One region of the Shewanella sp. 10B genome, then DNA from elsewhere that is predicted to be linked to it. Evidence: predicted binding sites of a transcription regulator. Region 1 holds the regulator's gene; each other region holds the start of a gene.
What was found. Region 1 encodes MetJ, which represses methionine synthesis genes. Its sites were predicted from a motif close to TAGACGTCTAGACGTCTA; they were not measured.
Positions count from the first base shown of each region.

Region 2: a site for MetJ is predicted at 3,489-3,506, ahead of metH (methionine synthase). Genes of this name have one in related genera too.
Region 3: a site for MetJ is predicted at 8,715-8,732, ahead of metE (5-methyltetrahydropteroyltriglutamate--homocysteine S-methyltransferase). Genes of this name have one in related genera too.

Region 1 is NZ_JAMDJO010000003.1:525,492-536,482, reverse strand. Features, by position in the region: gene M0415_RS14575 (pentapeptide repeat-containing protein) at 1-155, shown strand, start outside; gene phsA (thiosulfate reductase PhsA) at 546-2,828, shown strand; gene M0415_RS14565 (4Fe-4S dicluster domain-containing protein) at 2,841-3,407, shown strand; gene nrfD (NrfD/PsrC family molybdoenzyme membrane anchor subunit) at 3,410-4,354, shown strand; gene M0415_RS14555 (sulfite exporter TauE/SafE family protein) at 4,540-5,283, opposite strand; gene metJ (met regulon transcriptional regulator MetJ) at 5,392-5,706, opposite strand; gene metB (cystathionine gamma-synthase) at 5,929-7,092, shown strand; gene M0415_RS14540 (bifunctional aspartate kinase/homoserine dehydrogenase II) at 7,104-9,497, shown strand; gene metF (methylenetetrahydrofolate reductase) at 9,791-10,684, shown strand; gene M0415_RS14530 (methyl-accepting chemotaxis protein) at 10,744-10,991, opposite strand, start outside.
Region 2 is NZ_JAMDJO010000003.1:109,227-120,217, reverse strand. Features, by position in the region: gene metH (methionine synthase) at 1-3,388, opposite strand, end outside; gene M0415_RS12900 (histidine phosphatase family protein) at 3,598-4,320, shown strand; cobalamin riboswitch at 4,493-4,659, shown strand; gene M0415_RS12895 (ABC transporter ATP-binding protein) at 4,793-5,773, shown strand; gene M0415_RS12890 (FecCD family ABC transporter permease) at 5,770-6,918, shown strand; gene cobT (nicotinate-nucleotide--dimethylbenzimidazole phosphoribosyltransferase) at 7,081-8,133, shown strand; gene M0415_RS12880 (adenosylcobinamide-GDP ribazoletransferase) at 8,230-9,018, shown strand; gene cobU (bifunctional adenosylcobinamide kinase/adenosylcobinamide-phosphate guanylyltransferase) at 9,015-9,617, shown strand; gene M0415_RS12870 (cobyric acid synthase) at 9,705-10,991, shown strand, end outside.
Region 3 is NZ_JAMDJO010000003.1:355,995-366,985, reverse strand. Features, by position in the region: gene rihA (pyrimidine-specific ribonucleoside hydrolase RihA) at 1-316, opposite strand, end outside; gene M0415_RS13855 (hypothetical protein) at 524-1,885, shown strand; gene M0415_RS13850 (RCC1 domain-containing protein) at 1,889-3,325, shown strand; gene M0415_RS13845 (hypothetical protein) at 3,572-4,240, shown strand; cobalamin riboswitch at 4,366-4,595, shown strand; gene M0415_RS13840 (TonB-dependent receptor) at 4,705-6,666, shown strand; gene M0415_RS13835 (HDOD domain-containing protein) at 6,948-7,676, shown strand; gene M0415_RS13830 (LysR family transcriptional regulator) at 7,737-8,642, opposite strand; gene metE (5-methyltetrahydropteroyltriglutamate--homocysteine S-methyltransferase) at 8,843-10,991, shown strand, end outside.

The DNA.
Region 1 (10,991 bases):
GCTTATTCGGCCGCACCGAGTTGATGGAGGCGGATTTTTCCGAGGCGACCGATTACGATATCGATATTTTTAACAATAAAATTAAAGGCGCTAAGTTTAGCCGCGACGAAGCGATTCGTTTACTCAATGGCTTAGATATCACCTTAGTCGATTAAGCCGTCATTTTTTCAAGCTTTTTTGGGCATTTTTTAGATTTTTTTAGCCTGTTTTTTTATCTCAAAATGTTGGCGAGTGGTTCCCCAAATGGCTCGCCAATTCTATTGATCCTATTCACGAATTTTTAGACCATTTTTAACTTTTAGTTGCCGCAGATCACACTCAACTTGCCTATGTGGTTTACCACAATATCCGCTTACCCCTTTAGGGATAACAATCACTCCGGAACAGCAAAATGCCAGCGTGCCCAAGGTCATTGGTGCAAGTGCATTGGCGTAAATAACTAAAAACCTGTGAGCGAATTTAGCCTTAAACCGCAGCGGTGACAAAGCCTAAGTTTGCGTGTGCCAACTGGCGCATAAGGGTGGATGAGTGTGATGGAGGTAACCATGATTGAGCTTAATAGGCGAACCTTTTTAAAGGGCGCAGGGGCCAGCGGTGCAACGTGCGCCTTGGCTAGCTTGCTGCCAGGCAGCTTAGCGGCATTAGAGAGCAAGCAGCTAAAAGGAATGGGCAAAGACATTGCCAGTATCTGTGAGATGTGTTCGACTCGCTGCCCGATTTCGGCGCGGGTGATTGAGGGTAAAAACGTCTTTATCAGTGGCAATAAGGCGGCCAAATCCTTTGGTGGTAAAGTCTGTGCCCGGGGCGGCGCTGGCCATAGTTTACTTTACGACCCACAGCGGATTGTGAAGCCACTCAAGCGGGTTGGCGAGCGCGGCGAGGGTAAATGGGCCGAGATCTCTTGGGATGAAGCCTATCAACTGATTGCCGATAATCTCAATAAAATCAAGCAAGCTCATGGCCCCGAAGCGGTAGCGTTTTCCTCTAAATCCGGTTCGCAAGAAAAACACTTATTCCATCTCGCCACTGCCTTTGGCAGCCCGAATACTTTTACCCATGCCTCAACTTGCCCCGGTGGTTACGAGATTGCCGCTAAGGCCATGTTTGGCACTAAGGTGAAGCGCGATTTAAGCAACTCCAAATACATCATTAACTTCGGCCATAACCTGTACGAAGGCATCAACATGTCCGAAACCCGCGGCATGATGGCGGCGCAAATGGATAAAGGCGCTAAGCTGGTGGTGTTCGAGCCAAGATTCTCCATCGTCGCCGACAAAGCCGATGAATGGTATGCGATCCGCCCCGGTACCGATGTGGCGGTGGCTTTAGCCTTATGCCATGTATTGATTGAAGATAATCTCTACGACAAGGCCTTTATCGAGCGTTATGTTGAAGGGTTTGATGCCTTCGCCGCCGAAGTGAAAGCCTACACCCCTGAGTGGGCCGAAACCGTTTCCGATGTGCCCGCCAAGGACATTCGCCGTATCGCACACGAATATGCGGCCAAGGCGCCCCATGCTGTGGTGGATTTTGGTCACAGAGCCACCTTTACTACCGAAGAGTTTGAAATGCGCCGCGCCTTGTACGCTGCCAATATTTTGATCGGCAATATCGAGCGTAAGGGCGGTATCTACCTAGGTCAAAAGCCTGGCGACTATAACAAGCTGGCGGGAGAAAGCGTGGCGCCCGTATTGGGTAAACCCGGCGTAAAAGATATGCCTAAGCCTGCGGCGAAACGTATCGACCAAGTGGAAGAGCAGTACGCCATGATGTGGTCGTCGGGCGGGATTTACCAAACCATCCTCGATGCGACCTTAAGTGCCGTTCCCTACCAATTACACGGCTGGGTAATGTCCCGTACCAACCCCATGCAAACCATGACCGACAGGGCGCGTGTGGTTGAAGCCTTGAAAAAGCTCGACTTTGTTGCCGTGTGCGATGTCTATATCAGCGAAACCGCCGCCTATGCCGACGTGATTTTACCCGAGTCTACTTACCTTGAGCGCGATGAGGAAATTGCCGACAAGTCGGGTAAAAATCCAGCCTACTATGTGCGCCAACGCGTGGTGGAAACCCTAGGCAACACTAAGCCCTCATGGCAAATCTTTAAGGACATTGGCCATAAGCTAGGGCTAAGTGAATTCTATCCTTGGGACAATATGGAAACCCTGCAATTGCTGCAGGTGAATCGCGATACCGCACTACTGCGCCGCATTAAGGACGAAGGTTTTGTTAGCTTTGGTAAGCCCATCATGCTGCGCGAACCTAAGATGGTGGCCGAGTTTACTAAGGCCTACGCCAATGCCAAACCCGTCGATGAAGACGGCACCTACGGCAGTTTACTCAGCTTTAAAACCCCAAGCGGCAAGATTGAATTGACCTCAGCCAAGGTTGAAGCCATGGCGCCAGGACGCGGGGTGATTAAGTTCCGCGAAGTGCATTTGAAGAAAGCCGATGAGCTGTACTTTATCCAAGGCAAGGTCGCCGTGCATACCAATGGCGCGACCCACAATATCCCCATGTTGGCTAACCTGATGTCGGATAACGCCATTTGGGTGCATCCCGTTACGGCGGGCAAGTTAGGGATCAGCAATGGTGATCCGATTCGGTTAACCAGCAGCGTGGGTAGCGAAGAGGGCCATGCCTTAGTCACCCCGGGCATTCGCCCCGATACCGTGTTTGCCTATATGGGCTTTGGCTCTAAAAACAAAGAGTTGGTTAGAGCGACAGGTAAAGGTATCCACTGCGGAAACTTACTGCCCCATCAAACAGCCCCTGTGTGTGGCATGAATATTCATACAACAGGCGTCACGCTGGCAAAACGCTAATTGGAGGCTCAAATGACGAAAAGATATGTGATGGTGCACGATGAGAACAAGTGCATCGGCTGCCAAGCCTGTAACGTGGCTTGCCGTAGTGAAAACGGCGTCCCCGAGGGCGTGACTCGTTTACAAGTGCGTGTTGAGGGGCCTTTCGGCGAGATGCCACACCTGCACTTTAAGTATCACAGGGTGTCGTGTCAGCAATGTGAAGATGCGCCCTGTGTGAAGGTATGCCCAACGGGCGCGGCTTATGTGGGTGAGGATGGCATTGTCTCCATCCATGGCGATAAGTGTGTGGGTTGTATGTACTGCGTGGCGGCGTGCCCCTACAAGGTACGTTTTATGAATCCCGAAACCAAAGTGGCAGACAAGTGTAACTTCTGTAAGGACACGCGTTTGGCCCGGGGTGAAGAGCCCGCCTGCGTGACTGTGTGTCCGACCGATGCCTTAGTCTTTGGCGATGCCAACGATCCACAGAGTGAGGTCGCTATGCTACTCAACACTAAGATCACTTACCAAGATAAGACCCATTTAGGCACCAAGCCTAGGGTATATCGCGTTCCTACCAAAAGAGGGGGGATTTGATTATGAACAATACTTGGGGCGATATGGCGCAATATGATCCCGTCACTTGGCATTGGATCATCGCCGTGTATCTGTTTATGGCGGGTTTATCCGCCGGAAGTTTGTTGATTGGTATCGGTTTGCGTTGGTTTAATAAGGATCAAGCGCAGGGTGAGACCAGTATTCTCAAGGCCGCCGCCATTATTGGCCCAGTGGCCATTTGCCTAGGCTTGGCATGTTTAGTGTTTGATTTAACGAAGCCTTTCCACTTCTGGCTGATTTTAATCAACTATAACTTCCAGTCCGTTATGGCGATTGGGGTATTAGCGCTACTGGCTTACTCACCCTTGGCATTTGCCTACGCGATTCTTGTGCTGCGTGGTGAACTGCCAAAGTGGGGCTTAGGTTTCCTCGTGCCTATTGCTAAGCTGCTGATGCCCTTTAGAAAGCTGATTGAAGTGCTGCTGTTTATCCTCGCGATTGGTGTAGGCGCTTACACAGGCTTCTTAATTTCGGCCATGAATGCCTATCCAATGCTGAACACTGCGGTATTGCCGGCGCTGTTCTTAGTCTCTGGTTTATCGGCGGGCGCGGCGGCTAATGCGGTGCTGGCGCTGGTGATGTTCAAGACCGATAGCCACGACAAGACTTTAGCTAAAATGCATGGCTTAGAGTTGCCAGTGATGGCCATCGAAATCATGTTCCTGTTTATGTTGTTCTGCGCCTTGTACTTTAAGGGCGGTGCGGCTGCTGCGGCGCTGGCATCACTCACCTCTGGCGTGTGGGCGAGCGTATTCTGGATTGGCGTGGTCGGGATTGGTTTTGGTATTCCACTGCTGTTTATGCTGCTGCCTTCCGCGACTCGCCACAGCAAGGGCGCGATGATCATGGTGGCCTGCGCCAGCTTAACCGGCGTGTTAGCCCTGAGACACTTTATTGTGTATGCGGGACAAAGCTACCTGAGCTAAGTGATGTTAGAGAATGCTCTAACCCATGGCATTCAAACTAGCGCAACAAATATGAGTATTACTTTAATGCGATTAAGTGATACTCAAATGGGGTACAACACGCATCCCTGCAAGCAAAAAGCACCGATTAACGGTGCTTTTTTATGGCTGCGATTGGCAGGATTGGAAGGGGGTTATTGCGGTAATTATTGCGGCAATAGCTCAATCACAGATTTCACCGTAAGCACTAAGGCGCTGATAGCGCAGAGGGCTAAGGTTGCCATCTTGGTCTTATGCTTATCCACATTCCCCACCAGTTTACCCGCCACTAAATAGCCTAAAAAGACTGAGGGCAGCAGCATCAGGGATAACCATAAATGCTTGATTTCGAGCAGGCCCGTCACCCCAAGAATGACCAGCGCTATGGTCGAGCTGAAAATAAAGAAGGCAGAGAGTGCGGCGCGAAATTTTGAGGCATCCTTACCCGCCAACAAAATCGCCATCGGCGGGCCACCAATGGCGGCAATATTACCAAAGATCCCCGATACTACGCCCGCGCCAAACAGGGTTGCTTTATTCACTGGCAGGCTGAATTTATACAGGCTCAGCACCACGGCGACCGCCACAATGCCAGCAATCGCCAGACCAAGAATCGGCTGCGGTGCAAACAGCAACAGGCTGGCACCGATAAAACCTCCGGGCACACGACCGATTAACGCATATTGCAAGCCGTTGAATTCTAAGTGGCCACGCTCACGCAGTAGGGTGAGTAGGGCGATGGAAAAGCCCATCACAATCACGGGGGCGGGCACTAATTCGGGGTCGACAATATACAGCAGCGGACTCGCCACCACGGCAAGGCCAAAGCCAATCAGACTTTGGGTGAGGGCACCTAAAAACACAATCACAGACGCAATGGCGAGCGTTTGTGGATCTATCAAGGAGAACATAGGATTCCATCAAAAACAAAATAGGGATCGTTACTCTAACCCATCAGGCAAGATGAGTATTAACGATCCCTAATAATTAGTTACGGCAGGATTATGGACGCCTGAGCGTTATTCCATATCTTCCCACTCGATCCCCATTTCGTCCATCAACCGTTTCGCTTCGGCGGGAATGCTGTCTGGGCTATCTTTCGACAGATCGGCATCATTAGGCAGAGGCTGGCCGGTGTAGGCATGCAAAAATGCTTCACACAAGAGTTCGCTATTGGTGGCGTGGCGCAGGTTGTTCACCTGACGACGGGTACGTTCATCCGTGAGGACTTTTAGCACTTTGAGCGGAATAGACACAGTAATTTTCTTTACTTGTTCATTCTTCTTGCCATGTTCAGCATAGGGGCTGATGTATTCCCCATTCCATTCAGTCATTGACTCACCTGTTATAACGCTAAATTCGGGGCAGATTTTAAACCCTTACAGATAACAGTCAAATTATTGCTACTATTTCTTAGTGATTGCAAACAGATTTCTTTATGTTTAGACGTCTAAACGTCTTAACGCCTATTGACGATGCCACTGGGCTTAGGTACATTTAGACGTCCAGACATCTCTTTGCGAACTTAGGAGTTCCCGATGACCGCAGGCAAATTAGTGACCGAACGTCAATTAGCCACATTAGCAGTGCGTCAGGGTATCGAAAGCGATACTCAGTATGGCGCTGTGGTGCCGCCAATTTACCTGTCGACGAATTACGCCTTCGATGGTCATAAAAATCCTCGCGAATTTGATTACAGCCGTTCCGGTAATCCTACCCGCAGCATCCTAGGTGATGCCTTAGCTAAGCTGGAAAAGGGCGCAACTGGTGTAGTGACTTGCACTGGCATGGCAGCCATTACTTTAGTGACTACGTTGCTCGGCCCCGATGATTTATTGGTGGTGCCCCACGATTGCTACGGCGGTTCTTACCGTTTATTCACTAACTTGGCTAAAAAGGGCCAATTTAAACTGCTGGTGGTCGATCAAACCGACGCCCAAGCGCTTGAGCAAGCTATCGCCCTGCAACCTAAGATGGTGTGGATTGAAACCCCCTCTAACCCTCTGCTGCGAGTCGTCGATATCGAAGCTATCGCGGAGGCGAGCCACGCCGTGGGCGCTTTAGTGGTGGTCGACAACACTTTCCTCTCGCCCATTTTGCAGCAACCACTATTACTCGGTGCCGATATCGTTATCCACTCCACCACTAAGTACATCAATGGTCACAGCGATGTGGTGGGCGGCGCGGTGATCGCCAAAGATCCTCAACTCGGTGAGACCTTACATTGGTGGTCGAACACCTTGGGCTTAACGGGTTCAGCTTTTGATAGTTATCAAACCCTGCGTGGTCTGCGTACCTTAGCCGTGCGTATTCGTGAGCACCAAAGCAATGCCCAGCGTATTGTGGACGTGCTGACGAGCAGCCCAGTGGTGAGCAAAGTGTATTACCCCGGCCTTACGGACCACCCCGGCCATGCCATTGCCGCCAAGCAGCAAAAAGGCTTTGGCGCTATGCTGAGTTTTGAGCTTAAGGGCGGCGAGGCCGAAGTGGTCGCCTTTTTAGATGCCTTAAGTTTATTTAGCGTGGCCGAGAGCTTAGGTGGCGTTGAGAGTCTCGTGGCCGTGCCCGCGACTATGACACACAGGGCGATGGAGCCCCAAGCGCGTTATGAAGCTGGCATTAAAGACACCCTATTACGTTTGTCGGTTGGTATTGAAGATGCCGACGACTTAGTTGCAGATATTCAAGCAGGATTGGCCGCCGTCGCGGCTTGTCAGTAGAGGAATTCGAGATGGCACGTTGTCACTTACATAAATTTGGTGGTTCCAGCTTAGCCGATGCCGATTGTTATCGCCGAGTCGCCCATATTCTGTTAACCCATGGTCATAGTGATGATCTGGTGGTGGTGTCTGCCGCGGGTAAAACCACTAACTTTTTATATAAATTATTGTCCCTGCGCGATAGCAACCAATTATGGCAGGAAGAGTTACAAGTCCTTATCAGCTATCAGCAAGGCTTGATTGAGCAGCTGTTATCCAATGAGCAAGCGCGGGATCTGCGTGAGCGTTTAACCACGGATAAGGCCCAGTTAATCAGTCTGTTATCCTTAGATTCCCGTAACGATTACCAAATTAGCCATGTGGTGAGCTTTGGGGAGCGTTGGTCGGCGCGCCTGATGGCTGCGCTGCTGCGTGAATCGGGTGTGGCCGCAAGTCATGTGGATGCCTGTTCGATTCTCGTGGCCGACGAGGCCGCCGTGCCGCAAATTCGTGTGCAAGAATCCCGTACCAAAGTGCAAACCTTACTGGCCGCGCATCCTAACGAGCGTTTAGTGATCACTGGTTTTATCTGCGCCAACGAGCGTGGCGATACCTTGCTATTGGGTCGCAATGGCTCTGACTTTAGCGCCAGCCTAATTGCCAGCCTTGCCGACATTGAACGTGTGACCATTTGGACCGACGTTGAAGGGGTATTTAACGCCGATCCGAATAAGATCAACGATGCGAAATTACTCAAGAGCATGTCCCTCGCCGAAGCCGACCGCTTGGCGCGTTTAGGCTCGCCAGTATTACATTCACGCACTTTGCAGCCGCTGTTTAACACTGAGGTGAGCCTAGCCGTACGTTCAAGCTACGCCTCCCATACCGACTTTACCCTGATTGCTCCCCACAGCTCCTCGGCGAGTGCGCCTGTGGTGACTAACCTCAATGCCGTGGTGTTATTTGGCTTTAAGATCGCGGGCGATGTGGCTAGTCTGCTCGAGCAATTAGTCGAGGCAGGGTTAACGCCACTGGCCCATTGGGTATCGGCGCATCAACGACTCGAACTTGCCTATACCGCTGAAAACCAAAAACAAGTACAAAAGTTATTGGATGCACAGGCCGAAGCCCTCGGCATTAAAGATCTGCAAATAAATACCGAACTCGGTTTAGTGGCGCTTGTGAGTGCCGACGCCGAGCATTATCGCCGCAGTTTTGCCCGTTTACTGAGCCGCGACGCTAAGCCCTTGTTCAGTGGTGACTTAAGTCTGGTGACCTTAGTGCCACAGTCGCAGGTTAATCTGCTGACGCAAAAAGTGCATCGCCGCTGCGCTGGTCCACGTAAACGCATTGGCGTATTGCTGCTGGGCGTAGGCAATATTGGCGAGGCGTGGGTGAAGCTGTTTAAGTCCGTATCTCCATCGTTAAATCAAGAGCTTGAAGCGCGTGTCGAACTCGTCGGTTTAGTGAGTTCCAGCAAAGCCCTGATCAAGTCTACGGCTGTGGATTTGGAAAACTGGCAACAGGAATTCGATGCCGAGGCAACACCTTGGCAATATGAACACTTATTCGAACAATTAGAACAACTTAACTGTGACGAACTGATTGCATTAGACATCAGCGCCAGCGCCAGTTTGACCCTACAATACCCAGAGTTTTTCGAGCGCGGCATCCATATGGTCAGCGCAAACAAACTCGCGGGTTCTGGCCCGCTGCCGTTCTACCGCGAGCTGAAGGAGCAACTCGGTTATCGCCGTCTATTCTGGCGCTATAATGCCAGCTGCGGCGCGGGTTTACCTATTCAACACGCCTTAAACGATCTGCGTAATAGTGGCGATACGGTTGAGGCCGTCGGTGGGATTTTCTCTGGCACCCTGTGTTGGTTATTCGAGAAATACGATACCAGCAAACCCTTCTCGGAATTAGTGGTTGAAGCGCGTGGCCTCGGCATTACCGAACCCGATCCCCGCGACGATCTTTCTGGCCGCGATATGCAGCGCAAGCTGCTGATTTTAGCCCGTGAAATCGGTCTTGAAATCGAGCTTGAGGATATTGAGCTGCGCTCCTTAGTGCCAGCCCATTTAGCGGATATTCCTTTGGAGCAATTCCTTGCCCGTATCGGTGAGCTGGATGATGAGTTGCAGCAACAATACGGCGCGGCGGCGGAACAAAATAAAGTGCTGAGATATGTCGCCTCCTTGGACAATAGTGGTGCGGCACTGAAAGCCGAGGTGGGATTACAGTGGATTGATGCGAATCATCCCTACGCCAATCTTACGCCTGGGGACAATGTGTTTGTGATCCGCTCTGCTTTCTACCAAGGTAATCCTCTGATTATCCGTGGGCCGGGTGCGGGCCGTGAAGTGACGGCCGCAGCGGTGCAATCGGATCTGACCCAGATCTGTCGCGATCTGCTGCAAGAATAGTGATAAACCCAGACACTTAAATCTCGTATCTTCAAGTTGATTCGACCTATATTCATAGACTTAAAGGACTCATTCGAGTCCTTTTTTGTTGGCTAAAATTAGGTCTAGGATCTAAGTGGCAAACAAGGGATAAGAAAATGCCAAAAAGGGAGATTTTTTGGCTTGACTTAACCGCCAGTTTCTCTAGTATATGGACATATAGACGTCCAAACGTCCATATGGATTAAACTACTGCATCAATAAGTCGTACCAGCGCGATGGAGCGTCGCACTCGGGCGGTTGAGGAAATACACATGGCTTTTCATCACGCACAACATTCACATTCGCTAAACCAAAGTTTGTCTGAACTTAATGGCGATATTAATGTTTCTTTTGAGTTTTTCCCGCCATCAACCCCCGAAATGGAACAGATCCTGTGGAACTCTATTCGCCGTTTAGAGCCGCTGAATCCTAAGTTTGTTTCAGTGACCTATGGTGCAAACTCGGGCGTGCGTGACCGCACCCATGGCGTGATTGAACGTATTCAAAAAGAAACCAATCTGGTTGCCGCACCGCATTTAACCTTAGTGGATGCCAGCGACGAAGAATTGTTAGATCTGGCGAAGCATTACTGGAAATCGGGGATCCGCGACATAGTGGCACTGCGTGGCGATTTGCCTGCGGGCAGCCCAAAACCAACTCGCTTTGCGGCGGATTTAGTGCGCTTACTGCGCTCAGTGGCCGACTTTGATATTTCGGTCGCCGCTTACCCAGAAGTGCATCCAGATGCGGCTAATGCTCAGGCCGATTTGATTAACCTCAAGCGTAAAATCGATGCCGGTGCGAGCCGTGCTATTACCCAGTTTTTCTTCGATGTTGAATCTTACCTGCGTTTTCGCGACCGCTGCGTTGCGGCGGGAATTGATGTCGAAATCGTCCCCGGCATTTTGCCTGTGACCAACTTTACCCAGTTAAAACGTTTCGCGGGCATGACCAATGTTAGCCTGCCGAGCTGGTTGCATAAGCAGTTCGATGGCCTTGAAAATGATGCTGGAACCCGTCAGCTGGTGGGCGCTAACGTGGCGATCGATATGGTCAAAGTGTTATCACGTGAAGGTGTTAAAGATTTCCACTTCTACACCCTCAACCGCGCAGAGCTGACCTATGCGATTTGCCATACCTTAGGGGTTCGCCCAAAGGCGGTATAACGCAGTCAACATCCATAAAAAACGCCGCTACTGAGCGGCGTTTTGTTTTTGGCTAATTACTAAATCCTAAATTGGGAGAGCAGAGTCGTTAAGCGCATTGAAAGCTGCGCCAGTTCATCCCCCGCCCGCGCGGTTTGCACGGCACTCTCGGTCGCGTTGGTCGCAATATCATTAATATTATTGACGTTTTTGTTAATTTCCGCCGAAACGGCGCACTGCTCATTGGCGGCGCTGGCGATTTGAATGTTCATTTGGCTGATGGTGGATACCGCTTGGGTAATGGCTTCGAGGGCAGAACCCGCCTCAT
Region 2 (10,991 bases), 420 kb from region 1:
CCCAGAATTCCTTACGCACGCGCTCGTGCATCCGCTCGGCAAAGGCTTCGGCTAAACGGTCGGCTAAACACTTGAGCATAATGGCGTTGTAGTCATCGTGGTTCGCCTCAAAGCGGGCGATATGCTCATCGATACCATGACCTGCGGTCACCGCAAAGCCGCCCATATAGTCGGCTACGCCGCTGTCTTTTGGCGCTACAAAGTCGGCCAGACAGAAGTTATCGTTACCCACACGCTCAAGCTGCATCCGCAGGTGATGGGTGGTCATTTCGACTTCGGTGCGAGTCTCGTCGGTATAGAGCTCAATATCATCGAAGCCGACGGTATTGGCGGGGAATAGCCCAATCACGCCCTTGGCGGTGAGCCATTTTTCATCGATGATTTTTTTAAGCATCGCCTGACCATCGGCGAACAGTTTCTGTGCCTCAACCCCCACTACTTTGTCGGTTAAGATCTCGGGGTAATGGCCGTGCAGCTCCCATGCGCGGAAGAAGGGCGTCCAGTCGATACGGTCGACTAAGTCGGTTAATGGATAGTCTTCAAACACTTGGCGACCCAGCACATTGGGTTTGAACGGGGTGTAGTTTGCCCAGTCGTGCTGACAGCGGTTTTCGCGGGCAGCCTCTAGCGAGACGATTTCCTTACGCTTGGTTTGCGATAAACGCTTAATGCGCATCTCTTCGTATTCGGCGTAGGTCTCATCAATAGTCGCTTGGCGAGTTTCGTTGCTGACTAGCTTGCTGACCATAGGCACGGCGCGCGAGGCGTCGGCAATGTAAATCGCGCCATGGGGATAATGGGGGGCAATTTTCACCGCAGTATGGATTTTCGAGCAGGTAGCGCCGCCGATAATCGCTGGAATGGTAAGGCCTTCACGGTGGAAGGTTTTCACATTATGCACCATCTCATCGAGACTTGGGGTGATAAGCCCGGACATACCGATAATATCGATATTGTGCTCTTTCACTGCCTCGAGAATGCGTTCCACCGACACCATCACGCCTAAGTCGAACACCTCAAAACCGTTACAGGCGAGCACTACGCCGACAATATTCTTGCCGATATCGTGCACGTCGCCCTTAACCGTGACCATCAAAATTCTGCCGTTAGATTGGCCTTCGACTTTCTCTTGCTCGATAAAGGGGTTGAGGTAGGCCACGGCCTTTTTCATCACCCGCGCCGACTTCACCACCTGTGGCAGGAACATTTTGCCCGAGCCAAACAGGTCGCCGACGATATTCATCCCATCCATCAGCGGGCCTTCAATCACATCAAGTGGTCGTGAGGCTGCTTGGCGAGCCGCTTCGGTATCTTCATCGATAAATTCGGTGATACCTTTGACCAGCGCATGGGCGAGACGTTGATTCACCGGCCATGAGCGCCATTCTAAATCTTCTTTTTTAGCACTACTTGAGCCATCGCCACGGAATTTTTCTGCAATCTCAAGCAATTGCTCGGTATTGTTTGAGTCTTCAACTGGGCAAGGCAGGTTGAGCACGACGTTCTCGACCTTATCCTTAAGTTCGGGATCGATATCATCGTAAATCGCTAATTGGCCCGCGTTGACGATACCCATGTCCATGCCGACTTTAATTGCGTGGTATAGGAATACCGCATGAATCGCCTCACGCACTGGGTTGTTACCGCGGAAGGAGAACGACACGTTCGACACACCGCCCGAAATCATCGCGTGGGGCAGGGTGGCCTTAATCTCTTTAATGGCTTCAATAAAATCGACGGCATAGTTATCGTGCTCATCGATACCCGTGGCAATGGCGAAGATATTAGGGTCGAAGATAATGTCTTCGGGCGGAAAGCCGACCTTATCGACCAGCACGCGATACGCGCGGGTACAGATCTCGACTTTGCGCGCCTTAGTGTCGGCCTGACCTTGCTCGTCGAACGCCATAATAATCGCCGCGGCGCCGTAGCGTTTCACTAGGGTTGCCTGCTCGATAAACTTCTCTTCGCCTTCCTTCAAGGAGATAGAGTTGACGATTCCCTTGCCTTGAATACATTTGAGGCCCGCTTCAATCACCTCCCACTTTGAGGAGTCGATCATAATCGGCACACGGCTGATATCCGGCTCAGAGGCGATAAGATTTAAGAACTTATGCATTACCTCGACGCCATCGAGCATGCCTTCGTCCATGTTGATGTCGATGATCTGCGCGCCGCTTTCTACCTGTTCACGGGCAACATCAAGCGCCTGCTCGAACTTACCTTCTTTGATCAGTTTTAAAAACTTGGCCGAGCCAGTGACGTTGGTACGTTCACCCACGTTCACAAACAGGGTTTGGGCGTCGATAGTGAGCGGTTCCAAACCAGAGAGACGGCAGGCGACGGGGATCTCGGGCAGTACCCGTGGCGCAAACGGTTCTACGGCTTCGCGAATAACCTTAATATGCTCGGGCGTGCTACCACAGCAGCCGCCGATAATGTTGAGCATGCCTTCACGGGCCCATTCTTGGATAACGCTCGCCATATCTTCTGGGGTTTCATCGTAACCGCCAAACTCGTTTGGCAGACCCGCGTTAGGGTGCGCCGAGACATAACACTCGGCGATGCGCGACAGTTCTTCGACGTAGGGGCGCAGCTCCTTAGGGCCGAGGGCGCAGTTAAGGCCGATGGATAAGGGCTTGATATGGCGAAGGGAGTTATAAAAGGCTTCGGTGGTTTGTCCGGTCAGGGTTCGGCCCGAGGCATCGGTAATAGTGCCTGAGATCATAACCGGCAAACGCGCGGGTGAATTTGGCCCAAAGAGTTCATCGAACACGGTTTCGATGGCAAATAAGGCGGCCTTAGCATTTAAGGTATCGAAGATGGTCTCGACCATAATGATATCGGCGCCGCCCTCAATTAAGGCGCGGGTCGATTCGCAGTAAGCGGTCACTAACTCATCAAAGTGGATATTGCGAAAACCAGGATCGTTAACATCGGGGCTGATAGAGCAGGTACGGTTAGTGGGCCCTAACACACCGGCGACATAACGTGGCTTACCCGTGGCCTGCTCGATTTCATCACAGGCCTCACGGGCGAGGCGCGCACCTTCGCGGTTAATCTCGGCGGACAGCGACTGCATATCGTAGTCGGCCATGGCGATAGTAGTGGCGTTGAAGGTGTTGGTTTCAATAATATCGGCACCAGCTTTTAGGTAGTCGATGTGAATTTGTTTGATGATGTGTGGCTGCGTGAGTACTAAAAGATCGTTATTGCCCTTAACGTCGGTATGCCAATCCTTGAAGCGCTCGCCACGGTAATCCTCTTCCTCAAGCTTGTAGCCTTGGATCATAGTGCCCATGGCGCCGTCTAAAATCAGAATGCGCTTTGACAACTGCTTGCGAATGTCTGCCAGTGTTTGGCTGGCTCGATGGAGAAATATCGCCATAAATGATTACCTTTACTACAGCTAAGTTGAGTCCAAAGTACGCAATCGGGTGACAAATTGCATTTTATTATTGAATGTCGTTCGTTATGTTTTGGACATTTATACGTATAGACGTCCATAATACGCGACATCGGATTGTCAGGGCAAGGCTAAAGTTGGTATAGCATAGGCGAGATAAGGCAGATAAAAACGCTAAAAGGAAAGATTAGATGAAGCAGCTCAGGTTATTACTGTTACGCCATGGAGAATGCGAGGGCGGGGCGATTTTGCGGGGTCGAGTCGATGTGCCACTGAGCGACAAGGGTTGGCGGCAGATGTCGGCGGCGGTGGCGGCGCAGGCGACTGTGTGCCATGGCATTTATAGCTCGACCTCAAGGCGCTGCGCCGAGTTTGCTAAGGTCTTTGCGGCTGAGCTGCATTCGAGTGCGTCCGTGGGCGTGAGTTTAGATGCGCCCGCGCCTTTGCCGCTCAAGGTCAACCTGCTGGAGGAGTTACAGGAAATAGCCTTTGGCGATTGGGATGGCTGTCTGCTCGATGACTTATATCAACACGACGGCGAGCGGATGGCGGCCTATTGGCAGAATCCCTGGGAGGTGACGCCGCCCAATGGTGAAGCCATGGCAAGTTTCGAGGCCCGCATCGATGGCGCGATAGCACAAATCCTTGATAAAGAGTTTGCCCTGCTGGCGATGGATGATGAACAGGCCCATGGGGAGTTTAATGCCAGTGCACCTGCAGCCAATATCTGGGTAGTGACCCACGGCGGGGTTATTCGCCACTTGATGTCAAAAGCGCTGGGGGCGGTGAAAACCTTAGGTTTTTACAGTCAGCTCGCCTTACCCGTGGCGGCGGTGGTGACTATTAATGTGCTCGAGGATGAGCAAGGTAAAAGATACTGGCGTTTAGACTGGCCATCGGGCCACTGTGAGTAGCTTAAAAGCATCAGTCATCGGATGATGAAAATTTTCTGATTTAAACAGCATTGCCTAATGGGCAAGATATAGGATAATGCTTTTCCCTGACATTTGAGCCAGATAACGAACCCTGTACGTTAAGCCCAAAGGTCGCAGAAATAGGTGTTGGGAATTTTGTGCGATTGAGTGCTATTGCTTAAAGGCAACAGTGTTGAAGCGCGCCGGATAACCCAAACATAATAGGGAATCGGGGAGCTGCCCGTCAGTAGCCCGAACTGTACCCGCAACTGTGAGTAGTCGAAGAACATTGTGTCTTCCCCTACGAGTCAGGATACCTGCCTATTTCTGTTTTCGCTGCGTGCAGCCTTAGTTCTCGAGCGGGTAACTCGAGGGAGCAGAAGATGACATTAATGAGTTTCGCCTTGTTGGCCCAAGTGGCAGCAGGCACAGATAACACCAATCAATATCCATGTGGGAGCAATCGTTAGTGATGCATTCCACATCGAGCCTTGCGCCCATAGCGCCCGCTGCGACTTCCGCCAATATGGCACTTAAGGTCAGCCAATTGAGCTGGGCGATTGAGGGAAAAACCATTCTCTCGGAGATAAGCTTTGCCCTGCCGCAGGGGGAAATGCTCGGGCTGATTGGCCCCAACGGCGCGGGTAAATCCAGTTTGCTGCGCTGTTTATACCGCTTTATTCGCCCTGCTAAAGGTCATATCAGTTTGTTTTCGCAGGATATTAGCGAGCTGTCGCCCAAGGCGTTTGCCTGTAAAGTGGCGGTGGTGCAGCAGGATACGCCGCAATACTTCGACATGACCACAGAGCAATTGGTTGCCATGGGACTCACGCCGCATAAGGGGATGTTTGATACCAACTCCAGCGGCGACGGTGAAAAAATTGCTAAGGCGCTGGAAAAGGTAGGCCTCAGTCATAAAGTGCATCAACAATACGATCGTTTATCGGGCGGTGAGAAGCAACGCGCCCTGATCGCCCGCGCCATAGTGCAGCAGCCGCAATTGTTGATTTTAGATGAGCCGACAAACCACCTCGATATCCGCTATCAAATTCAAATCTTAGAGCTAGTGCGTAGCCTTGGGATCAGCGTAATCGCCTCGATTCACGACTTGAATTTAGCCAGCGCCCTGTGCGACCACTTACTGCTGCTCGATAAGGGGCAGGTGAGTGCCATGGGCACGCCAGCTCAGGTTCTAACCGAGGAACGTATCGCCGAAGTCTTTGGGGTATGTGCCCAAGTGACGCCCCATCCCCAGCATGGTAACCCCTTGATTAATTACTTTTATGGTTATCAAAAGCCCAAGATCGATGCAGTGGACGCGGCGAGTGACTCCCACGCAGCTTCGGCTCAAGCTAGAGCATCAGAGGCTTGCGCCTGTCATAACCCCGGCGCGCCAAGCGAGGTCTTACAAAGAGCTGCATTGCAAAATGAGAGCGTCGAGAACACGCCATGATAGACACACTTAAACTGGTGACCATGAATTTTTTTAGCCATATTTTTACGCCGCTCACGCGCCAGCAATGGCTCATCTTAGGCTTGGCGGGTTTTGCCCTGCTTACCCCCATCGCCGCCGCGAGTTTTGGTGCGGCCAATATTAGCTTTTTAGATGTGTTGCAGGTGTTTATCAATAAACTCAGTCACTTGTTTATGGCCGATGAGGCCGTGAGTACCAGCAGCATGACAGAGCGGATTGTGATGGAGCTGCGACTGCCACGGATTATACTCGCCTTTGTGGCGGGGGCGGGGCTGTCCTTGGCGGGCAGCGTGCTGCAAACCGTGACCCGTAACCCCCTTGCCGATCCTTATCTATTCGGCATTAGCTCTGGCGCCTCCTTCGGCGCCGTGGTCATGCTGACGCTGTTCACTGGTTCTGGCCTGTTTGGCAATGCGGGCACGATCGCCAATTCGGGGATTTTTAGCGGTACAGGGACTTTTGCTGGCTTGTTATGGTTTAGCTTACCCTTCGGCGCCTTTATTGGTGCCAGTCTGTCGGTGCTAATCGTGCTGGCGTTAGCTGGGTTAGGCCTTAAGAGCCAAGTAGAACGCATGTTGCTCTCTGGGGTGGCCACTTCCTTTATGTTTAGCGCCTTAACCAGTTTATTACTGTACTTTGCCAGCCCGCAGGCTACCGCATCGGTGTTATTTTGGAGCCTTGGCAGTTTTGCTAAGGCCAGTTGGTCGCTGCTGGTGCTGCCGTCTTTAGTGGTGCTACTAAGCTTTTTTATTATCCTAGGTTGGAAACGCCAAATCATGGCCCTGCAAGCCGGGGATGAAACGGCCCACACCTTAGGGGTGAATGTGCCTAAGCTGCGCCTCAATATGTTGCTGCTCTGTTCGTTTATCACCGCGATTTTAGTGGCGACCTGTGGCGGCATTGGCTTTGTCGGCTTGATGATCCCGCACACAGTTCGTTTGTTATTCCCCGGTCGTCAGCCCATCTTACTGACGGCGCTGGTGGGCGGGCTGTTTATGGTGTGGATTGATGTACTCGCCCGATGTTTGCTTGGCAATCAGGAATTACCCGTGGGGATTATTACCGCTGCGATTGGTAGCTTCTTCTTTTTGCTGATTTTGCGTCGGCGCAAGCTATCGAATTAGCATGGGTCTTATGGATTGCCGAAATTTAGTACTAAGTGCGTATGGCAAATTGCAGCAGGATGCTTCGTAGTTGTTGTTCTAGAATGTGTTAGCGAACGTACTCGCAAATGAGTTATTAGCAGCGGATCTATCATTGGATTCGACATTGCCACTGGAGTGTGAATGCCTCAATCTGTCCCGTTATTTCAAATCGAGCCTGTGAGTAAAGCGCAGGATCAACTCATCCAGCAAAAGATCGATCTTAAGACTAAGCCGCCCGGCGCTCTGGGGCAGTTAGAGTCCTTAGCGTTGCAAATTGCCCGCATTCAAGGGCCGCAGCAATTACAGATAGTTAACCCTACCATGTTGGTGTTTGCCGGAGATCATGGGATTGCTGCCGAAGGGGTGTCGATTGCCCCGAGCGAAGTCACGCGGCAGATGGTGCAAAACTTTGCCCATGGCGGCGCGGCCATCAATGTGTTTTGTCGTCAGTTAGGCTTCAATCTCGAAGTGATTGATTGCGGTATTTTAACCCCAGTTGAAGATGCCGAAGGCATTATCGACCAACGCCTTGGCGCGGGAACGGCAGCGATTCACCTAGAGCCAGCCATGACGTTAGCTTGCGTGGATAAGGGCTTTGCCATGGCGCAGGCGTTAATCGAGCGTCACCATCAGGCGGGCTGTAACTTGGTCGCCTTTGGTGAGATGGGCATAGGCAATACTTCGTCAGCGGCGGCGATTATGGCGGCCATTATGCAACTCGATGTAGCCGACTGTGTTGGCCGTGGTACGGGGATCAATAGCGAGACCCTAGAGCGTAAACAGATGCTTATCGAACTCGCGCTGTTGTTACACCAGAGTGCGATGACAGGGCCTCGGCAAGTGCTGGCCTGTTTGGGCGGCTTTGAAATTGTGCAGATGACGGGGGCCATGCTCGCCGCTGCCGAGCGCAAGATGCTGGTCGTGGTGGATGGTTTTATTGCAACCGCGGCGGCTTTGGTTGCCGTGAGTATCAACGCGAATGTGCGGGATTATTTGATTTTTGCCCACCGCTCCGAGGAGCAAGGCCATCAGCGCATGTTGGAACATTTAAAGGCTAAGCCCTTGTTATCTTTAGGGCTGCGATTAGGCGAAGGCACGGGCGCCGCCTTGGCATTGCCGTTAATTCAAGCCGCTGTAAATTTTTACAATCAAATGGCGAGTTTTAGTGATGCGGGTATTGAGGCTGTTGTATGATGTGCGCTGCTAAGTGGCTTATTTAAAATAATAACTTTTAGCAGACCTTTTTAATCTTAAACCTTGCAGCAAGTGTTAATTCACTAAGGATGCTTTATGTCAGAACGCGAAAGCTGGCACAAAGAGATAGATTTGTTTTTAGTGGCCATGGGCTATTTTACCCGCATTCCTATGCCCAAATGGGTTGAGGTCGATGCCGACAAACTCAACAAAGCCAGCCGTTACTTTGGCTTAGTGGGCCTGCTGGTGGGGCTACTCAGTGCTATCGTGTTTTGGCTCACCCAAAACTGGTTGCCCGCTGGGGTGTCTGTGCTGCTGTCTATGGTCACGGGCGTGCTGTTAACGGGTGGTTTTCACGAGGACGGTTTAGCCGATACCTTCGATGGTTTCGGTGGCGGTTGGACGGCGGAAGACAAGCTGCGGATCATGAAAGACTCTCGCCTAGGGAGCTACGGCGCCTTGGCTTTGATGCTCGTGCTGATGCTCAAGTGGCAATTATTAGTGGAACTCGCACTTTATGACCCTGTAGTTGCAGGCTCGGCGATGATAGTCGCCCATACTGTGAGCCGCGTAGTTGCCGCCAGCCTTATCTTTACCGAGAAATATGTGCGCGACGATGAGTCCAGTAAATCCAAGCCGTTAGCGCAGCATCAAGGCATTAATGAACTGTTTATTTTGATCGCCAGCGGCGTGTTAGTGCTGCTAGTGCTTAAGGGCATTGCCGCGCTGTCATTGTTACTGGTGATGATAGGTCTACGCCGTTTGATTGTGGTGATTTTTAGACGCCAAATCGGTGGTTACACGGGCGATACCTTAGGTGCGGCGCAGCAGATCTGCGAAATCGTCTGTTACTTCGTGCTGCTGGTTGTGGGTAGCATACTGTGATCCATTTAGTGCTAGGCGGCGCACGTAGTGGCAAGAGTCGCTACGGCGAAGCCTTAGTGCGCCAGTATACCGCCCTCGGATTCGATGCCTGCTATCTAGCGACCGCACAAGCGCTCGATGCCGAAATGAGCAGTCGCATTCGTTTACATCAGGATGGACGTGCCAAGGATGATATTGACTGGCAACTCGTCGAAGAACCCTTGGCATTAACCGCCAAGCTCAAACACTTAGCCAAACCCGGCCGAGTGATTCTGGTGGATTGTTTAACGCTCTGGCTCACCAATCAACTACTTGCACAAAGCCCCGAGGCCGAGCCCGCTTCAACGGAATCGGACTTTGCCTTGGATTTTGCCCGCTCTCGCCATGAGCCTTTAGAACACTGGCGGCAGCAGCGCGCCGATTTTATCCAGACCTTAAGCACCCTTGAGGGCGTAGTGATTTTAATCAGCAATGAGGTCGGCTCTGGCATTGTGCCCTTGGGCGAATTGAGTCGCCAGTTTGTCGATGAGGCGGGTTGGTTAAATCAGGCCGTTGCCGAGGTGGCGGATAATGTGACCTTAGTGGTGGCGGGTCTGCCATTGGTGCTTAAATCGAGCTAAGACACTGTGTCATCAATGCATTCTTAGTAAGGGAGTGAACCGATTCCCCTTTAGTTTATTTTCCTCTGTTGAGTGATGTTCTTGCCCATGAATTCAAATAACGCCTCTAATCCTACTTCGGCCTTGTCGCAAAACCAGTTTCAAGGTGTTGTAAGCCAAAGTGAAGCTCAGCATTCAGGCGCAAAAGTGCTTATGGTGCAGGGGACAACCTCGGATGCGGGCAAAAGTACGTTGGTAGCGGGGATTTGTCGATTGCTCGCCCGTGAGGGCGTTAAGGTCGCGCCTTTTAAGCCACAGAATATGGCGCTTAACAGCGCAGTCACCATTGATGGTGGCGAGATTGGCCGCGCTCAGGCGCTGCAAGCCGCAGCCTGTTTTCTCGCGCCGCACACGGATTTTAATCCCATCCTGCTTAAGCCAAGTTCGGACACGGGCGCACAGATCATAGTGCACGGTAAAGCCTTAACCACCTTAGAGGCCTCTGCCTTTTTCGGGGAAAAGTCTAAGGATTATAAAGCCATGGCGCTAAATGCCGTGCTGGAATCCTTTGGCCGTTTAGGTCAGCAATACCAAACGATTGTGGTTGAAGGGGCGGGAAGCCCGGCGGAAATTAATCTGCGTGAAGGTGATATCGCCAATATGGGCTTTGCCGAGGCGGTCGACTGCCCAGTGATCATCATTGCCGACATCGATAAAGGCGGGGTGTTTGCCCATTTAGTGGGCACCTTAGCGCTATTGTCGCCCTCCGAGCAGGCTAGGGTAAAAGGCTTTGTGATCAATCGCTTTCGAGGCGATATCAGGCTGTTACAGTCTGGTCTCGATTGGCTCGAGGCCCATACGCAAAAGCCCGTGTTGGGCGTGTTGCCCTATTTGCATGATTTGCATTTAGACGCCGAGGATGCACTTATCGAGTCGCCCACTAAGCAGGCAAAGAGCCGTTTTAAGGTGCGGGTATTAGTGTATCCCCGCACCAGTAATCATACGGATTTTGACCCGCTTAGACTGCACCCAGATATCGATTTTGATTATGTCTCGCTCCAGACTCAGACCTCTGCCCAGACGCAGGATATTGCCGCCGATCTGCTGATTTTACCCGGCAGTAAGAATGTCCGAGCGGACTTGGCTTTTTTGCGTGAGCAGGGTTGGGATAACCAAATTGCCAAGCATTTGCGCTATGGGGGTAAGCTGCTGGGGATTTGTGGCGGTTATCAAATGCTGGGTGAAAGCATTGCCGATCCTATGGGGATTGAAGACACGCTCGGCGTGAGCCAAGGTTTGGGATATTTACCCATTACCACCGAATTTAAGGCTGAAAAACAGCTACGTAGGGTCACAGGCCATTTAGCGCTGCAAGGGCAACAAGTAGAGGTCAAG
Region 3 (10,991 bases), 170 kb from region 1:
CGATTGCATTCACGGCTTGAGGTTGAAAACTCGGCGCAGGCAATGCCGGGCCATCGAGCCCCGTTTCACCGTGAACGTTATCGGCAATCATCAATTTACGGCTTAAGGGTTTAACTGCGCCGCCCGCAACCGGAATATCGCTGCGATTGAGCAGGGTTAAGATCCGCAGGGCGTTATTGAGGGTTTTATCTGGGGTTTGGTTGCCGGCGCTGGTGGTCACGGCCAGTGGGTTTAGCTCTGGATGGGCGAGAGCTAAAATCAGCGCGATAGCATCGTCATGGCCGGGATCGCAATCCAAAATAATCGGACGACTCATACTGTTACTCCTTTAAACAGCGGGAATGGAAACGTAGAATAGCATGCTCAAGTTTGCAGGCTAGGATGTGGCCGAGTCTTTAGGGCAAACTGTGAGCTTTTTCTGATTTCTATCAATAAGCTGCTACAATAGCGCCCCGCTTTAGGCAGAATCAAGTTCTCTAATGCCTTACCGATCATGGAATGATAAGGAAGTTCTGGCGTGTTGATGAATCGCAGTCAATTAACCTCGAGTGCACCCACGCGTTTTTGGGGCTGGTTAGCAATACTCTTGACCTGTGTCCCTCTCCTTTTGATGAGTGTTGCCGCGCTGTTCCTCTGGGAAGGGGCGCAAAAGTGGTTTTTGGTCAATCAGTTGCTGGAGCGTGGTGATGTGGCCATAGGTCGAGTGATTGAGACCGCCTATCGCAGTGAGCGCAGTTCGACGGGCGTGTATAACCAAAGATTGATTTGCTTGGCTGAGTATCGCACCGCCGAAGGCAAGCTCGTCCGTCAATGGGAACTCGATGGTGTGAATTGCCAAGCGACCTATCAATTACGGCCGCCGCAGGGCGACACCCCAGGCGCATTAGTGCCCAACTACGGACAAAGTGTTGTGCATTATCTTCCCGAGGCGCCAACACAGGCGAGCGCCGATCTCGAATTAACCCGCGATCGCGCCAAATTGGACTTCGGCTTTGGCATCGCAGGTATATTAGGCAGTTTGCTGGTTGGTTATTTCTGTTTGGCGCTATTAAGGATCCGCTGGGCCGAGTCCCGTTATGTGCCAATGATTAGGCGTTTAGGGCAGCAACAGGATTACACCGGGATTATTTGTTTGCTCGAAACCTATCGCCAGCATCCTGCCGCGAATATCTTGGTCTGGGAAGCTGCTGAGCATATAGGTCATTGCCCTGAACACTATCCGCGTTTCGTGGATTTATTCGAACAAATGCAAACTTTACCGAGCAAAAAAAAGCTGGAATCCGTAGATGAATCTATTGCGATGATAAGCTTTTATCGCTTGAGTTCATTAGGATTTCACGACTTAGCGCTGGCGATGCTCGCCCGTAGTAAACAGACGCTGTCGGCTAAAACCTTAGTCAGCTTTGTGCTGATGACGCGCACTAAGCAGTTGCCCTTTGCGTTGGAATTAACCGCAGAAAAGTTAGCGGTATTGAAGGCGCTGTGTGAGGCCAAAGCGCTCAAATTCGGCTTGGCGGATGAAAAGCAATGCCACGTCGATTTTACTGTGCACCTCGATTATTTACTCTACTTAGTAACATTAGTGCTCGACAATACCACACTGAACCGCCAAGTGGGGCAGGCTATCGGCCCAGTTCAACGGTTGATCTTAACAGCCTTAAAACAGGCAATGCCATTTGACGCGCTCAGCCAAGACTGTGCGCAGACACTGGATAAACAAATTCAAGTGCTCTTAACCCGTTTAAATACGACTCAGGGTTTTGAATACGAACTCAAGCCGCTACTCGAGTCGATATCAGGCAAATTAGCACAACCCAATCAGCAACCCGCGTTTTCAGTAACCAAAGTATCAGCAACCAAAATTTCAGCAAATACAGGGAAATAAGTAATGCAGTCTTATCCTATATCACGCCCCTTGGCATTGGTGGCCGCCTTAGTGGCGTTACAATTAACCGCCTGTAGCCAACCTAAGCCCGTCGCCGTAGTCGAAAATGAAAAGGAATCCTTGCTGCAATTTGATAACGGCAAGCTTATCCAGTTTAAGGAAGAGGCAAATCCGAATTATCGCCATATTCCCTGCGATTTACCCGCAGTTGAGACTGTGGTGACCAACAGCACGGCCTTCGCTGCATTAACCAAGTCTGGTGAGGTGATCACTTGGGGCGATAGTTTTGCCGGTGGCGATAGCCGTGAGGTGACAGAACAACTTAAGCAAGTGAAGCAAATTGTCCCAGTTAAAGATGGGTTTGCCGCACTGCGCCAAGATGGCACTGTGGTGTATTGGGGTAATGCGGGCAAGTTGAGTCTGGACAAGGTATTGCAAGCGCGCATGACCAATATCACTAAGCTATTCGCCAACCGAGAGGCAGTAGCCGCCCTCGACGCCAATGGTAAGGTGCATACTTGGGGCTACGGGCCTTACGGCGGCAATAGTTTGCAGGTGCAGGATGAGTTAGTCGATGTGGTCGATATCTTTGCTAAAGGGCGCAGTTTTATTGCCCTGAAAAAAGACGCCAGCGCCGTAGTTTGGGGGGAGGTTGAAAGTTCGACCAATATGAAAAAGTTGCAGTCGCAGCTCACGGATATCAAACATATCGAATATTTTCAAAATACCTATGCCGCCTTAAAAAAAGATGGCTCAGTGGTGAGTTGGGGCTGGCGCAGTGATGCTTATCCTATCCGCAGCGCGCTTAAGGATGTAGCGAGTCTCACGGCAAACAGTTGCGCATTTGCGGTGTTAAGTCCAACGGGTGACGCGCATTTCTGGGGTGATGGGACTAACTGTGGCGTCGATTGGATCAAGAAAACCGATATCACAGGCGTGAAGGAGATTATCAGCGTTGGCCCGGGATTCTTGCTACTGCGTGACAACGCCACGCCGCAAATTCTCGCCGACGATACGGATTACGCCTATCTGTTTGGCTTTCATCAGGCTCAGGAGATCCTCGACAAATATTGGCAGCAGGGCAGCAAAATTACGCTAGGCAAGTCCTCCTTTGCCTTTACGCGTCCCGACGGCAAAGTGGTCCCCGTCGGTTATCGGGCAAACCTTAAAAATGTCGAGCAACTGATTGAACGCATTCCGCGCCTCACTTGGTTAGCGCAGGCAAATGATGGTTTTGTGGGGATCAGTGAAAAAGGAGAATGGGTCTCTTGGTCGATGAATCTCGGGATGTTTGATAAATCGCCGATACAACCTGCCGACTCCTTGGTGGTTAAGCCGCTGGAATCTAATCCCGCCGCCCAATGTGAGACCCCGGAGCAACGGCAGGCGATTTTGAGTCAGGCAAGGCCGCAGCGGAAAATCAATTGGTCTTTTGACTAACTCATTGTTGGGCATGTAGGGCATACCTCAGCTGGTGAAGGTTCATTCACCAGCTTTTTTAATCCCTCACAGCCCCTATCTTTGGCGGCTATTTGCCATTTTACAGTTGTTATGACTGTATAAGTATCATTTTGTTTCGCTTTTTAACTGTTATCTTATTTACATCTTCGCTAGAATGCTGGATGTTTTCTATGCAATTTCATATGTCGTATTAACCCATAACAATGCGATACAAGGATGATAATAATGAAATGTATACCCCATATGCAGATGAGGTTATGGCAGGGCGCGAGCGTATTGATGCTGTGCAGCCTAATCGGTTCTGAATCCGTCGAGGCGAAATTGGATATGCCTCGCCATGAGAGCAGTGCTTCCCATTCCCATGTGCTCCCCGTCTTTAGCCAGCAATTAGGATTTAACCTGCCAGAGGGGTGGCGCAAAGCCTATCATGAAGAACGTGCTGGCATGTTTATGGCGGAGTTTGTGCCGGAGCAGGAGGCGCTCAATCAATGGAGTGCGCTGTTTTGTGTGCAAGGCTTTAAGGATATGGCCGAAAGCGTCAGCCCCGAGCAGTTTTTAGATGCGATGGCCGAGACTTACCAAGCCTCCTGTGACGGTGAAGTGGTTTATCAAAAGTTGGGGGATACCCAAGTGGACGGTCACGACGGATTTCAAGCCATTCTTGGTTGTACCACTATGCCGAATGTCCATGGCGCGACTCAATTTAATCCAACGGCCTTTACCTCTCATCCCCAGGGCGAAATTGGTTATTACACTGTAGTGAGTGGCGACAAGGATTTGTATTTGCTGCATAAATCGATGCGTGGTGAGGTGTTTTCTGCCGATAAACCTCCTCTGCAAGCGGCCAACAGTGCCGACTTTATCTCTGCCTTAGCGCCCTTTTCCTTAAAGTAGTTGTCAGTCGATAGACGGATGATCGTGGACTTTCATCCGTATAGACGTCTATAATGCGCGCGCTCAGGCTTGATATGCCACGAGCCTTGTTGGGCGTTAACTGGTTTTCGCCCTATGAACCTCATTTTTAGTCAACCTTCTGTGGTGCTTGCGACGTATTCGTCGCGAGATAATCGGGAAGCCAGTGAAATTCTGGCACTGCCCCCGCAACGGTAAAAGGTGAGAGACGACCGCATTCGCTAGGTAGCTCAAGATGAGCCAGAGAATCGAGTGTGCAAAGGTCAGTTTCGCGTTTATCTCTCGTTGAGAAAAACATAGCCTAAGTCCGGAGACCGGCCCTAAAGGTGTTTTTGAGATTTCGGTGGGCAGATCTCAAAATGCGATAGTGACTGTCAGTATTTGTTACTGAATCAACGGTATCGTGGCGCCAATGCCCCGTTTTCCTTGCAGGAGTTAAAGGTAAAATGGGAACACATCCAACTAAAATCGCGCTGCTGATCGGCAGCCTTTGCAGCTTTTCTGTTATCGCCCCCGCCGTGGCGGCCGATGATGCCAGCGTCGCCAAAGTCGATGAGCATATTGTCGTCATTGGCCGTTCAGACAAGACCCCCTTAAATATTGCCGCCAATGTGAATGTGATTGATGCCGCTGCGATTGAGCAGAGTGGCGCAACCAGCTTGACCGAAGTCTTACGTGGTCAAAGCGGTATTCAGCTATCCGACAATAACATTGGTACTAGTTTCGCGATGCGTGGCTTTAGCGCGAGCTCTGCGGTTAACAACACCTTGATTTTGCTCGATGGTCGCCGCTTAAATAATATCGATATCGCCGCGCCTAGCCTGAATGCGATTCCACTCAATTTAATTGAGCGGGTTGAAATTTTATCTGGCAGTGCGGGCGTGCTCTATGGCGACCAAGCGGTAGGCGGGGTGATCAACATTGTAACTAAATCGCCTGAGAATACGGGCGGCAGCGTGCAATTATCCGGCGGCAGCTTTAATACCTACGAAGGTCGCGGCGATGTATCGGGCGCCATCAATAAAGATTGGCATTATTTCCTGACTGGTAGCTACAACCAAGGCGATAACTATCGTAAGCATAATGCCAATGAAACGGGTTCTATCCTTGGCCGTATTCAATATAAAACCGCCACAGATTCTTTCTTCGTTGAAACCAGCTATTACGATGATGACCGCGAGAATCCTGGTTCGTTGACGGTAGAACAGTTCAAAGAAAACCCACGTCAGTCTTCTAATAGCAGCGAATATGTTCATGAGATGACCACGGCGGCGCGCAGCGGTTATCAGCATCAGCTTAACCAAAACTGGGCCTTGGCGGCGGATCTGGATTACAGCGATACCTTAGTGAGCTCATTAAACTGGGGAGCGGGTAGCCATAATACTCGCTCGCTGCTGATGTTTAGTCCTAAAGCGCTCGCAACCTACAGCACTCGTCAAGGTGAGCTAAACCTAGTCACGGGTTTGGATATCAGCCGCGGTAAGGCCGAGTTTGACTCTATGGCGCGCAGCAACGTGCAGGAAATGCAGAGTGCTTACCTGCAAGCCACAGTGCCATTAAGCCACACCTTAAGCTATGTGGTGGGCGGACGTTATGCGCGAGTGACCGACGATCTGGTCGATGGCAATGTGTATCCAAACGGCATCGATTTAGATGAAGATGCGACCGCATTCGAGTTCGGTTTAAATTACCGTCCGAGCGCCGAGCACAGATTCTATCTACGTGGCGATGAAAACTTCCGCTTCGCTAAGGTCGATGAGCAAGCTTACACCCCGAAAGATGTGTATGGCTTAAAGCCGCAGACGGGCCGCTCCTACGAGGCGGGTTGGGATTGGACTGTCGCTAGCCAAAGCCTACGCGTCAGCCTATATCGCCTCGATTTAGAAGATGAAATCGTCTTCGATCCAAGTGCTGAAAAACCTGTTGGTGGCAGCTTCCAAGGCGCCAACGTCAATGCCGATGCTTCACGCCGCTATGGCGCGAGTGCCGATTGGGATTGGCAGGTCACTCAAGCCCTCACATTAGGCTTGGAATATAACTATATTGATGCCGAATTTACCGATGGGGTGAATGATGGCAAGCAATTGTCTTGGGTGGCTGAGCATACGGGACGCGGTTATGTCAGCATGGATTTTGCCGAGCATTTCCAAGTGTTTGCCGAGGCGATTTACACGGGTGATCGTTTTATCGAAGGCGATAATGCTAACGAAGGCGATAAATTATCTAGCTATGTTTTAGGTAATCTGGCTCTGAACTATACCCGTGACGCTTGGTTAGCGAGCCTGCGTATCGATAACCTGTTTGATAAAGAGTATGTTAGCTCGGGTTACTACGGTGGCATTTGGGGTGATAGCTATTACGCTGGTCGCGGACGTGATATTCGCTTGACTGTGGGTTACCGCTTCTAAGCTTGAGAGTAATCGTTAATCTATATAAGGCCAGACACTGTCTGGCCTTATTATTTCTGTTGTTTGGCTATACGCAGAGAAAAATCCATTTTCTCGGTGTATTCTTTATAAGTTCGCCCTATATTCAGATAGCCTAAGTCGTTGCTTGTGCTGTAGATCACTGCATCTAAAGCATAGTCACAATTATTCTACGACTTAGGGCTGAAATTCTTTGTAGTTTGGGTATGATGTGAGCGGTATTCGAATCATCTTATAGCAAATTAACAGGTGTAAAATGTCTTATGACAGATCTTGAGCAACAGGTTTTTACTCAAGTGAGAGCCATCATAGCGAATGAAGAGCAAGTGATCGGTCGCCGTGGGATCTTAATCCCACTCAAAAAAGCGATCCTTGCCGAAGGCGACATTCGTAATGTGATCGATATTATTTCGAGCGATCCCGCATTAGCTGCCCATATGTTGATGCGCAGTAATTCGGCGCAGGCTTCAGGCGTCGTAAATCCTAAATCTCGTTCCTTAAAAGACGCCCTGATCCGTTTAGGCCAGGTCAATATTTATCGTTATGCCTTTACCTTCTATTTGAAAGAGCGCCTCGATGAATTACCCCAACCCTATAAGAAATTAGTGCAAGGTTATTGGAAACTCACGGAAAATATTGCTACCGATGCGGTCGACAGCTTAGTCGATATGCCGGATGTTGAAGTTGACCCTGATGAAGTACAAACCTTGGCGCTGTTTAGCGTGTTCGGGCAAATCATTGCCTTAACGGCCTTTGCTTACTTAAATGCCAGTTCTGAGCAATCTTTCCCGTTAAGCGTGATTAAGTCATTGATTGATAATCAGCAGCAGACCTTAACCATCGAAGCCTTTGAGGCTTTAGATCTCGATCAGGATCTGCGCCAAGAGTTTATGATCGCCCATAATCTGCGCCAGACCCGTAATCAAAATTCTCCCGGGTTGATTCTACGCCGTGTGCTTTCGATGCGTGGCATGTTACTCAACCCGCTCTAGGAATGTGCCTTTAATAAAAAAGCCTGCGATTGCAGGCTTTTTTATGCTGTTTTTACGGCGCTAATTGGATTTTTGCTGACGCGCTAAGCCTTCGCTGGCCACCAGTTGCAACCAGTTTTGCACTAAGGCCGAGTTTGCGCTGTGGCGGCGATAGGCCCCAAATAGTGGGCGTTTTAAGCCTTCTTGGCCGAGTTTGACTGAAGCTAAACTCAAACCATGTCCCTCATTGATTGACCAGTTGGGCAGGGCGGCGATACCGTCCTTGCAGGCGATGCGCTGCAATAACATCATGGTCAAATCGCAGGTCTTTTGCTCGCCCGCCTCAACACCAGCCGGTTCTAAAAAGTGGCGGTAAATATCTAAACGCGCCAGTGGCACTGGGTAGCTGATTATGGGTAAACGCGCTAATTGCTTAGGCGTAACATAGGCTTCTTTCGCTAAGGGATGATCTTTGGCAACCACTAACTTTACTTCAAAATCAAACAAATGCTGATAGGCGAGCGAGTGTCCCGGCACGGGATCCGAGGTCAGCACTATATCGAGTTCGCCCATTTCTAAGGCATTGAGCGAATCGAACAGGTGACGGCTCGACAGATCTAACTCGGCCTGCGGATGGTCTTGCCTAAATTGCTCCATCACTGGCATTAACCAGCGAAAACAGCTGTGGCATTCAATCCCCACTCTGAGTTGATTGGTCTCTGTCTCTAGGCCATTTTTCAGATCCGTTTCCGTTTCTAACACCTTAGGCAGGATCTCCTCGGCGAGGTGCAACAGGCGTGCGCCTTCCTGAGTAAAGGAGAGGGGTTTGCTTTTACGCACAAAAATGGGCGAGTTAATTCGTTGCTCTAACTCCTTAATTTGATGGGAGAGAGCCGATTGAGTGACAAAACGTTTTTTGGCTGCGCCCGCCAAGCTGCCACTTTCCTTCAGTGCCATTAAGGTTCGCAGATGTCTTAGTTCGATCATGATCACTCCAAGTGAATTTCGCTCATGTTGTGCTTGAAATCAATTCGGTTGCTGGCATAGAGACTATCACAATAAACTTCTAGACGTCCAGACGCCCATTGTGATTTATCTAGGCTTAAATGCGAAAAATTGCCAAGAAAACACCATCAGCTGGGTGCTAGTGCCGAATATGGCTTATCTCAAATAAAGGAAGATATGGTATGCAATTAAACAGTCTTGGTTTTCCCCGTATCGGGCGTCGTCGTGAACTGAAATTTGCCCTCGAAAAATACTGGCGTGGTGAGAGCACTCAAGCTGAACTGCATGAGGTGGCCAAGGAGTTACGTCGTACCCATTGGCAATGGCAAGTGGCCGCAGGGATCGAGCAAGTACCAGTGGGTGATTTTGCCTTTTACGATCAAGTGTTAACCCTGAGTGCGACCCTAAACGCCATTCCTGATCGTCACCGTGGTGAGGGCGCTATCGATCTTGATACCTTATTCCGTGTTGCCCGTGGCCGTGCGCCAACTGGCACCGATGCGCCAGCCTCGGAAATGACTAAGTATTTCAACACTAACTATCACTACTTAGTGCCAGAGCTTAAGCGAGACCAAGTGTTCTCTATCGCCTATGAGCAGTTTTTTGATGAAGTCGCCGAGGCGCAGGCGCTGGGTTATCAAGCCAAGCCTGTGCTGTTAGGCCCTGTGAGTTACTTGTATCTGGCAAAAACCGTGGGTCAGGATTTCGATAAACTCAGCCTATTACCCAATCTATTAAAGGCCTATGCCGACATTCTGGCGCGTTTTGCCGCACAGGGCGTGACTTGGGTACAGCTTGAAGAACCGATTCTTGCACTCGAATTAACCGCCGAGTGGCAAGCGGCGATTAGCGAAGCTTATCAAGCGCTTAAAACGGCTCAAGTGAAGATTTTACTCACTAGCTACTATGGCAGCATTAGTCATCATCAGGCGCTGGTTTCCGCGCTGCCAGTCGCTGGTCTGCACCTCGATTTAGTGACTGCCCCTGAACAATTGGCCTTGTTTGCCAATGCCTTAAGAACAGATCAAATTCTCTCTGCGGGTGTAGTTAATGGCCGTAACGTGTGGGCGGCAGAGGTTGACCTGATTGTCGAGCGTATCGGCAGTGTTGCCAGAGATTTAGGTGCGCGCCTATGGATTGGCTCTTCCTGTTCACTGCTTCACAGCCCTGTGGATTTAGAGGTAGAGACAACGCTCACGCCGGCGCTACGTCAGCAGCTCGCGTTTGCTAAGCAAAAGCTGTTGGAACTGGCTAATGTGCGCCAATTGCTACTGGCCCCTGAGTCTGTCGCCGCCAAAGAGATAGTTAACACCTGTTTGGCACGCCGTGAGGCTAAGGCACAGGCGGCGGATGCTAAAGTGATCGCCCGTGTGGATACGCTCACCCAAGCCGACTATGAACGTGTGAGCGAATTTACTGAGCGCCAAGCGGTGCAGCAGCGCAAGTATCGTTTGCCATTACTGCCCACGACCACAATTGGCTCATTCCCACAAACGCCTGCTATCCGAGGCTTACGTAGCCGCTGGCGCAAAGGGGAGCTAAGCGATGCTCAATATACCGAGCAGTTGCAGCAAGTGACCCGCGATACCATCGATCGCCAACTTAAACTCGGTATCGATGTGCTAGTACACGGTGAGGCCGAGCGTAACGACATGGTGGAATACTTCGGCGAGCAGCTCGAAGGCGTGGGATTTACCAAAAATGGTTGGGTGCAGAGTTATGGTTCTCGCTGCGTTAAGCCGCCCTTGATTTATGGTGATGTGAGCCGCCCGAAAGCGATGACGGTAGAGTGGGCCGAATTCGCCCAAAGCCTGACGGACAAACCGGTCAAAGGCATGCTAACGGGCCCTGTGACGATTCTACATTGGTCGTTTGCCCGTGAAGATATCAGCCGCGATACCATTGCCACCCAATTGGCGCTGGCTATTCGTGATGAAGTGGTGGATTTACAAAATGCAGGTATTGGCATTATTCAAATTGATGAGCCAGCCTTCCGCGAAGGTTTGCCATTAAAGCAAAGCGAGTGGCAAGCTTACTTAGATTGGGCGGTGAGGGCCTTTAAACTGAGTGCAGCGGGTGTTGTGGATGAAACCCAAATTCACACCCATATGTGCTACAGCGAGTTTAACGACACGATCGCCGCCATTGCCGCCATGGATGCGGATGTGATCACCATCGAGACTTCGCGTTCACGCATGGAACTGCTCAATGCCTTTGAAGATTTTGAATATCCAAATGAAATTGGCCCAGGCGTTTACGATATCCACTCGCCCAATACGCCAAGTGTTGAGGCCATGGTACACCTTATCGAAAAAGCGGCGCAAAAAGTGC